2 regions of the Micromonospora sp. NPDC047134 genome follow, and region 2 is predicted to be linked to the other one. Evidence: riboswitches for the same ligand, from Rfam matches in the RefSeq annotation. Region 2 holds a riboswitch; the other holds the start of a gene.
What was found. Region 2 has a riboswitch for S-adenosylmethionine ahead of thrC (threonine synthase). Riboswitches for the same ligand answer to the same signal wherever they lie in the genome.

Region 1 (3,989 bases), on a different contig from region 2:
ACGCCTACAGTGTCGCCGTCCTCGACCGCGACATTCCCGGCCCGTCCGGCGACGAGATCGCCGAAAGAATCGTCGCCTCGGGCAGCGGTACGCCGATCCTCATGCTCACCGCTGCCAGCCGACTCGACGACAAGGCATCCGGATTCGCACTCGGTGCCGACGACTACCTCACCAAGCCCTTCGAACTGCGCGAACTCGTGCTCAGGCTCAGAGCACTCGATCGGCGCCGCGCCCACACCAGGCCACCCGTGCGGGAGATCGCCGGGCTGCGGCTGGATCCGTTCCGCCGCGAGGTCCACCGCGACGGCCGCTATGTCGCGCTGACCCGCAAACAGTTCGCCGTGCTCGAGGTGCTCGTCGCCGCCGAAGGCGGTGTGGTGAGCGCCGAGGAACTGCTGCGACAGGCGTGGGACGAGAACGCGGACCCGTTCACCAACGCCGTGCGGATCACCATCTCGGCACTGCGCAAACGGCTCGGCGAGCCCTGGATCATCTCCACAGTGCCCGGCGTCGGCTACCGCATCGACAGGGCACGACCGTAGCCCGGCCACCCGGTTTGAGCGTTCGCCTCAAACTCACCCTCAGCTACGCCGGGTTTCTCCTGCTCGCCGTCGCCCTGCTGCTCGCGGTCGTGTGGCTGTTCCTGCTCCGGTATGTGCCCGACGGTGTGCTCCTCACCGGGCCGCCGGGGTCGCACCCCCGCCTCTTCATTCCCAATCGGTCCGACCTGCTGCGCGCCTTCGCGCCGAAGGCCGCGGCGCTGTGGGCGTTGCTGCTGCTGTTCGGCCTGGGGGGCGGGTGGCTCCTGGCCGGCCGGATTCTCGCACCGCTGACCCGCCTCACCGACGCCACCCGCCGGGCCGCGGCCGGATCGCTCTCCCACCGGATCCGATTGCCGGGCCGCCGGGACGAGTTCCGCGAACTCGCCGACGCGTTCGACACCATGCTCGCCCGACTCGAAACACACGTCGCGGAGCAGCGCAGATTCGCCGCCAATGCCTCACACGAACTACGCACCCCACTGTCGATCACGCAGACACTTCTCGACGTGGCACGTACCGATCGGCACCGCGACCTCGGCGAGATCATCGATCGCCTGCACGCCGTCAATTGCCGGGCCGTCAAACTCACCGAAGCGTTGCTTCTGTTCAGTCGTGCCAACGAAAAGTCATTCACCCGCGAACGCCTCGACCTTTCCCTGCTCGCGGAGGAGGCTGCCGAAACGCTCCTGCCGCTTGCCGAGAAACGCGGCCTGACCATTCAGTCGCGGGCCGATCTCGCCCCGGTCCTGGGCTCACACCCGCTCCTGTTGCAGATGACGACGAATCTCCTGCACAACGCGATCATCCACAACACCGCCGATCAGGGCACCGTGTGGATCACGACAAGTGTCGCGCCCGAGGCTGTGCTGCTCACCGTCGAGAACACCGGCGAGCGACTCCCCCCACAACTGGTCGCCACGCTGGTGGAGCCCTTTCAGCGCGGCACCGAACGGGTCCGCGCGGAGCACGCCGGTGTCGGCCTCGGCCTGGCCATCGTCACGAGCATCGTCCAGGCACACGACGGTGCCCTCACCCTCACCGCCCGTCCCGCCGGCGGGCTCCGCGTCTCGGTACGCCTACCTGCCGCACCACCGGAGATGACCTGGGCGTGAGGGCCGTCATATCGGGTGGACGCCGACCGGTCACCTGCTGCTAGCCTCTGCCGCAGGTCATGAGTGCCAGCGTGAAGCCCCGGCTTGCTGGCCGGCAACCCTCGTCCGCGCAGGGGTGCCCCGGGTGAGGACCAGGCATCGGAGTGGCTCCGGTGCAAGCGTGGCCTGGTTTCCAGGTCATCACGACCTCGAGGGAGACCCATGTCGTACCGCAGTCGATCCGCTCCCGCGGCGACCTGCCTGGACCTGACCCGACGTCGGCACGTCGACATGATGCGGGTCTGTAGCGCCGCGTGTAGCTGACCGCGTCGCCGCCGGTCACCGCGCCTTCGGGCGTACGGTGACCAGCCCTCTCCCCTCTTGTCATCGATTCATCCCCACGGTCCGTCGTACGGCGGACCGTCGGTGCGGCACGTCCGTGCCCGCCGTCGTTCATCCAGGAGACACCTGTGCGAATCCTTCCTGCCCTGACCCGGGCCGCCGCCGTCGGCGCTGCCGCAGTCCTCGCCGCCGTCACCCTCACCGCCTGCGGCTCGGACTCGGCCGGCGAGGCCGACAACCCGTACAACCTGCTCCAGCCGGGGGTGCTGCGGGCCGGCACCCTCACCGACGCGCCGCCGAACGTGTACCTCAAGGACGGCAAGTTCACCGGGTTCGACAACGACCTGCTGGTCGCCGCCGCCGACAAGCTGGGGCTGCGGGTCGAGTTCGTCGGCACGGACTTCTCCGGCCTGCTGGCCCAGGTCAACAACCGCAAGTTCGACGTCGGCAGCTCCTCGATCACCATCACCGAGGCGCGGAAGAAGACGGTCGACTTCGGCAACGGCTACGACTTCGGCTACCTCGGCCTCAACGTGCCGGCCGGTTCGACCCTGAGCAGCTTCGCCGAGCTGCCCGGCAAGCGGGTGGTCGTCGTGCAGGGCACCGTCCAGGACGACTACGCCACCACCAAGGGACTGGACCCGGTACGGGTGCCGGACTACAACGGCGCCCTCAACCAGCTCAAGGCGGGCACCGCGGACGCCTGGATCTCCCCGGCCGAGATCGGTGAGAAGACCGCCGCGGACAGCGGCGGCAAGATCGAGGTGGCGGCGAAGGAACTCAGCCCGGCCCCCACGGCGTACGCCGTCGCCAAGGGCAACGACGCGCTGCGCGAGGCGCTGAACAAGGCCCTCGACGAGGTCATCGCCGACGGCACCTGGACCCGGCTCAGCGAACAGTACTACCCGGGTCGGGCGATCCCGGCCGACTTCACCCCGGGCAGCGGCAACGTGACCGTCCCGTCGGCGGCCCCCTCGGCCGCTTCCTGACCGGTACGACCAGCTAGCAGGGCGGAGGTTGACCCGTGGATCCGTTGCGCACCCTGTGGGAGACGTTCTTCGACTGGGAGTCGATGCGCGAGGCGCTACCCGAGATGATCACTGTCGGGTTGCCGAACACGCTGATCCTGGCGGTCACCGCCGCCCTGCTCGGCTCGGCGCTGGGCATCCTGCTGGCCGTCGCGGGCATCTCGCGGACCCGCTGGCTGCGCTGGCCGGCCCGGGTCTACACGGACGTGTTCCGGGGCCTGCCGGCGGCGGCGACCATCCTGCTGATCGGGGTCGGGCTGGCCCCGCTGGGTATGCAGGTGTGGGGACCCAACCCGTACCCGTTGGGCATCCTGGCGCTGTCGCTGATCGCCTCGGCGTACATCGGGGAGATCTTCCGCTCCGGCATCCAGTCGGTGGAGGCCACCCAACTGGAGGCGGCCCGCGCGCTGGGCTTCTCCTGGGGGGAGGCGATGCGCCGGGTGATCATTCCCCAGGGCATCCGGCGGGTCCTGCCGGCCTGGGTGAACCAGCTGATCTCCCTGATCAAGGACTCCAGCCTGGTCTACTTCCTGGGGCTGCTGGCCAGCCAGCGGGAACTGTTCCGGATCGGGCAGGACTACGCCGCCAACACCGGCAACCAGTCGGCGCTGCTGCTGGCCGGGCTCTTCTACCTGGTGCTGACGGTGCCGTTGACCCACTTCGTCAACTGGATCGACCGGCGGCTGCGGCACGGTAGGCCGGCCACCGGCCCGGCCGACGAGGACCCCGACGACCTCGACCTGGCGCTGCCCGGCGCCGCGGGAGGAAACCAACGATGAGCGACTCGGTCAGCCTGAGCCTGCGCGACGTGCACCTGGCCTTCGGGCGGCACCAGGTGCTGCGCGGGGTGGACCTGAACGTGGCCCGGGGCGCGACGGCCTGCGTGATCGGCCCCTCCGGGTCGGGCAAGTCGACCCTGCTGCGTACGGTGAACCGGTTGTTGGAGCCGGATCGCGGCGATGTGCTGCTGGACGGGCGCAGCGTGC
Region 2 (3,989 bases):
ACCCTCCGGTACGGGTGGTCCCCGCTGCGCAGCACGGTAGCCGCCCAGTTGGAGCCGGGCGAGGGGCTGCTGCGGCTGCTAGCCGTCCTGGGCTACCTGGCGGTGGTCCTGCTGGTCGTCGCCGGCCTGGCGTTCCTGCTGTCGGTGATCACGGACGCGGCCCTGGGCGCGGTGGGCGGCGCGGTGCTGCTGTGGATCCTGTCCAGCATCCTGGACCAGATCACCGCCCTAGGGGCGATCCGCTCCTTCCTGCCCACCCACTACAGCACCGCCTGGCTGGGGCTGCTCTCCACCCCGGTGCAGACCGACGACATCGTCCGGGGTGCGGTCTCCGCTATCTGCTACGCCACCGCCTTCTGGGGGCTGGCCTTCTGGCGCTTCACCCGCAAGGACGTCGTCTCGTAGCGACGCCGCCGGCTCCGGCGCCCGATAGCGGGTCAGGGCAGCGGCACCGCGGTCGGGGTGATCGGCAGAGGACTCGCCGTCGTGGTGGGGACCCCGGACTGGGATGTGGTCAGGGGGCGCTTCTTCCAGGCGCTCACGCCGACGCGGTTGGTGTTGCCCAGGTCGATCGGCCCCTCGATGGCGACCTCCCGCGTCGGCTGCCCCTCCGCCGGGGCTACCTCCAGCCGCTCCGCGTTGGTGGCGACCACGGTCGGGTCGTCGACCAGGTTGCGCCAGAGCACCGTCGCGCCCGCGGCTTCTCCGGGTGCCAGCGTCAGTGGCCGGGGCGGGAAGTCGAAGCCGGAAGTGATCTCTCTGGCCCCGGGGATCACCCGGACCCTGATCAGGTTTCCGTCGTTGTCCAGTAGCCGCAGTTCCGGGTAGCCGTGCAGGCGGTACGGGCGGCTGCCGCAGTTGACCAGTTCCAGGGCCATCGCCCGCAGGCCCATCGCCGCACTCACCTCGAGGTAGCTGATCCGGACGCCGTCGGCGGGACAGGGGCCCGGCGAGCCGGCTCCGGCGCTCGGCTCGGTACGCGTCGGCGGGGCGTCGGAGGTGGTGACCGGGGCCGATGGTGGGGCGTCGGTCGTGGCTTGCGCCTCGATGCCACCGGAGCCGGGGGCCGGGGCGCACCCCGCGAGCAGGACGAGCGTGGCGAGCGCTCCAGCCGTACGACGCCAGGGCAGCGCCCGCCGTCCGCCCGGGTGTCGGATGGTCGTCCCTGGAGATGTCCCCCGTATCCCGCACATCGGGACATCGTTGCACCGAGAGATGGCGGCCGTGGTCCCGACCTCCCGTCGTAGCCATCGCGAAGTACACCGCGCCCGGTAAGGGGATTCCCGTCGAGGCGCTCTTCCGTCGATGGCGAAGACGCTGAGTGATGAGGCAGCGGCCGGAAGTTTCGGTCGCTAGGATGGCATGGGAGCGTTCCCACAGTCAGAGATTGCATCGACAACTATTTATGGGTTCCGCATTCTGGATGCCATCAACCGATCTACAACGGAGGTATCGGAATGCGTATCGACCGGTTCGGCGGGCCGGCACTGTCCCTGTTCCGCATGGTTGTCGGCCTGCTGTTTCTCTGCCACGGCCTGGCCTCGTTATTCGGCATTTTCGGCGGCAGTCGGGGCACCGGTGAACCTGTGCCGCTGGGCCAGTGGCCCGGCTGGTGGGCCGCCCTGATCCAGGCGCTCTGCGGTGCCCTGGTGCTGGTCGGCCTCTTCACTCGCCCGGCCGCGCTGCTGGCGTCGGGCTCGATGGCGTACGCGTACTTCGTCGTCCACCAGCCCGATGCGCTGCTGCCGCTGCGCAACCACGGCGAGTTGTCAGTGCTGTTCTGCTGGTCGTTCCTGCTGGTCGCGGTGCTCGGCCCGGGCACCTGGGCCCTGGACAACCTGCTGCCCCAACGCGGCACCCGGGCGGTCGGCCTGGACGCCAAGGAACGCAGCTCGGTGCCGGCCTGACCCACCGCGCGACAGTCGCGATCATGCTCAAACCTGGATCGGGCGGCATCCGGCGGCGCTGATGTCGCCCGATCCAGGAACGGGTGTGACCTGCGGATCAGTCCGCGATGTCGCTCACAAGCTGGGATTGGCGAGCGACGGAGGCGCTGCTCCTGCCTAGAATCGGCAGCACAACTGCATACCTCATCCAGAGGGGCTGAGGGATACGGCCCGACGACGCCCCGGCAACCACCCCCCGCGCTCACCGTTGAGCGTCCGGCGGGGCAGGTGCCAATTCCGTCCCCGCCGCAGGGTGCGATGCGGGGAAAGATGAGAGGACTTCGACATGACGTCGACGCTCGCCCCCTCCGGCCTAAGCGCCGCCACCAGCCCGGCCCGGGCCCTGGTCTGCCGCGCCTGTTCGGCCCGGTACCCCCTGGCCGCCCAGCACGCCTGTTACGAGTGTTTCGGCCCGTTGGAGGTCGACTACGACTCGGCGGCCCTCGCCACCGTCACCCGCGAGCAGATCGAGGCCGGTCCGCGCAACATCTGGCGGTACGCCGCCCTGCTCCCCGCCGGCCAGGACCCCGCCACCCGGGTGACCCTGGACCCCGGGTTCACCCCCCTGGTGGCCGCCGAGCGGCTCGCCGCCGAGCTGGGGATCACCGCCCCGCTGTGGGTCAAGGACGACAGCGCGAACCCCACCCACTCCTTCAAGGACCGGGTGGTGTCGGTGGCCCTGACCGCCGCCCGGGCCCTCGGCTTCTCCCGCTTCGCCTGCGCCTCCACCGGAAACCTGGCCAACTCCGTCGCCGCGCACGCGGCCCGGGTCGGGGCCCCCTCGGTGGTCTTCATCCCCAGCGACCTGGAGCAGGGCAAGGTGGTGACCACGGCCGTCTACGGCGGCGACCTGGTCGCCATCGACGGGTCGTACGACGATGTCAACCGCCTCTGCGGTGAGCTGGTGGAGACCGACGAGTTCGAGGACACCGCCTTCGTCAACGTCAATGTCCGGCCGTACTACGCGGAGGGCTCGAAGACCCTCGGCTACGAGGTTGCCGAACAACTCGGCTGGCGGATTCCCGCCCAGGTGGTCATCCCGATGGCCTCCGGTGAACTGCTCACCAAGATTGACAAGGCCTTCACCGAACTGGTCGAGATCGGGCTGGTCGAGGCGCCCGCCGACGGCTGGAAGGTGTTCGGCGCCCAGTCGGCCGGGTGCAACCCGATCGCCACCGCCCTGCACGCCGACAGCGATGTCATCACCCCGGTCAAGCCGACCGGCATCGCCAAGTCCCTGAACATCGGCGACCCGGCCGCCGGCCTGTACGCCCTGGAGGCGGTCCGCCGTACCGGTGGCTGGATGGAGTACGCCGACGACGAGGAGATCCGGGCCGGGGTGCGGCTGTTGGCGCGTACCACCGGGGTCTTCGCGGAGACGGCCGGCGGGGTGACGGTCGCCGTGCTGCGCAAGCTCGTCGAGTCCGGCCGGCTGGACCCGACCGCCGAGACGGTGGTGTTCAACACCGGGGAAGGGCTGAAGACCCTCGACGCGGTGGCCGGTGAGGTGGGCCCGACCCATCGAATCAAGCCCTCCCTGCGGGCCGCCCGCGACGCCGGGCTGCTCGGCTGAGCGGATCCCCGCAATGATCAGGGGATATGGCGCTGCCGTCCGGAAATGATCAAGCGGTATCGCCGAAGATCGAATTAGAATCGCGTTTCTTCGAAAATGCGGGAAACACCCTGCCGAGGACTTGACGGCGGGAACCCGGCGGCGGAAGATGCTCCGTGCGGGAGGGCGTTTCGCCGTAGACTTTTAGTCTGTACGACCCAACGCCGGAGGCGTTGTGCGATCGACCCTCCCGACCAAGCTTCCGAACGGGCCAGCGAGAAAAATTCGCTGGCCCGTTTCTCTTGCTTTAACGCAGGCTGCCGACATGACCCTCGCCATCGCGCCCTTCGGTGCCGACGACACCCCGGCCACCGAGCAGGCGTACGCGATCGACGCCGCCGCCGCGGTCGACCTGCCGGACCTGCCCTGCTGCCGGCAACGGTTCTTCGCCATGATCCGACACCCGATGCCGGGCAACCGGTCGGTGCGCC

Region 1: another riboswitch for S-adenosylmethionine. It lies ahead of ABZ795_RS23320 (ABC transporter substrate-binding protein); the one in region 2 lies ahead of thrC (threonine synthase).

The regions. Positions count from the first base shown of each region.
Region 1 is NZ_JBEYUI010000022.1:66,638-70,626, forward strand. It holds gene ABZ795_RS23310 (response regulator transcription factor) at 1-542, shown strand, start outside; gene ABZ795_RS23315 (HAMP domain-containing sensor histidine kinase) at 557-1,654, shown strand; SAM riboswitch class IV at 1,710-1,821, shown strand; gene ABZ795_RS23320 (ABC transporter substrate-binding protein) at 2,104-2,964, shown strand; gene ABZ795_RS23325 (amino acid ABC transporter permease) at 3,000-3,782, shown strand; gene ABZ795_RS23330 (amino acid ABC transporter ATP-binding protein) at 3,779-3,989, shown strand, end outside.
Region 2 is NZ_JBEYUI010000008.1:45,318-49,306, forward strand. It holds gene ABZ795_RS12575 (ABC transporter permease subunit) at 1-405, shown strand, start outside; gene ABZ795_RS12580 (DUF4232 domain-containing protein) at 438-1,193, opposite strand; gene ABZ795_RS12585 (DoxX family protein) at 1,458-1,907, shown strand; SAM riboswitch class I at 2,088-2,223, shown strand; gene thrC (threonine synthase) at 2,233-3,519, shown strand; gene ABZ795_RS12595 (GNAT family N-acetyltransferase) at 3,824-3,989, shown strand, end outside.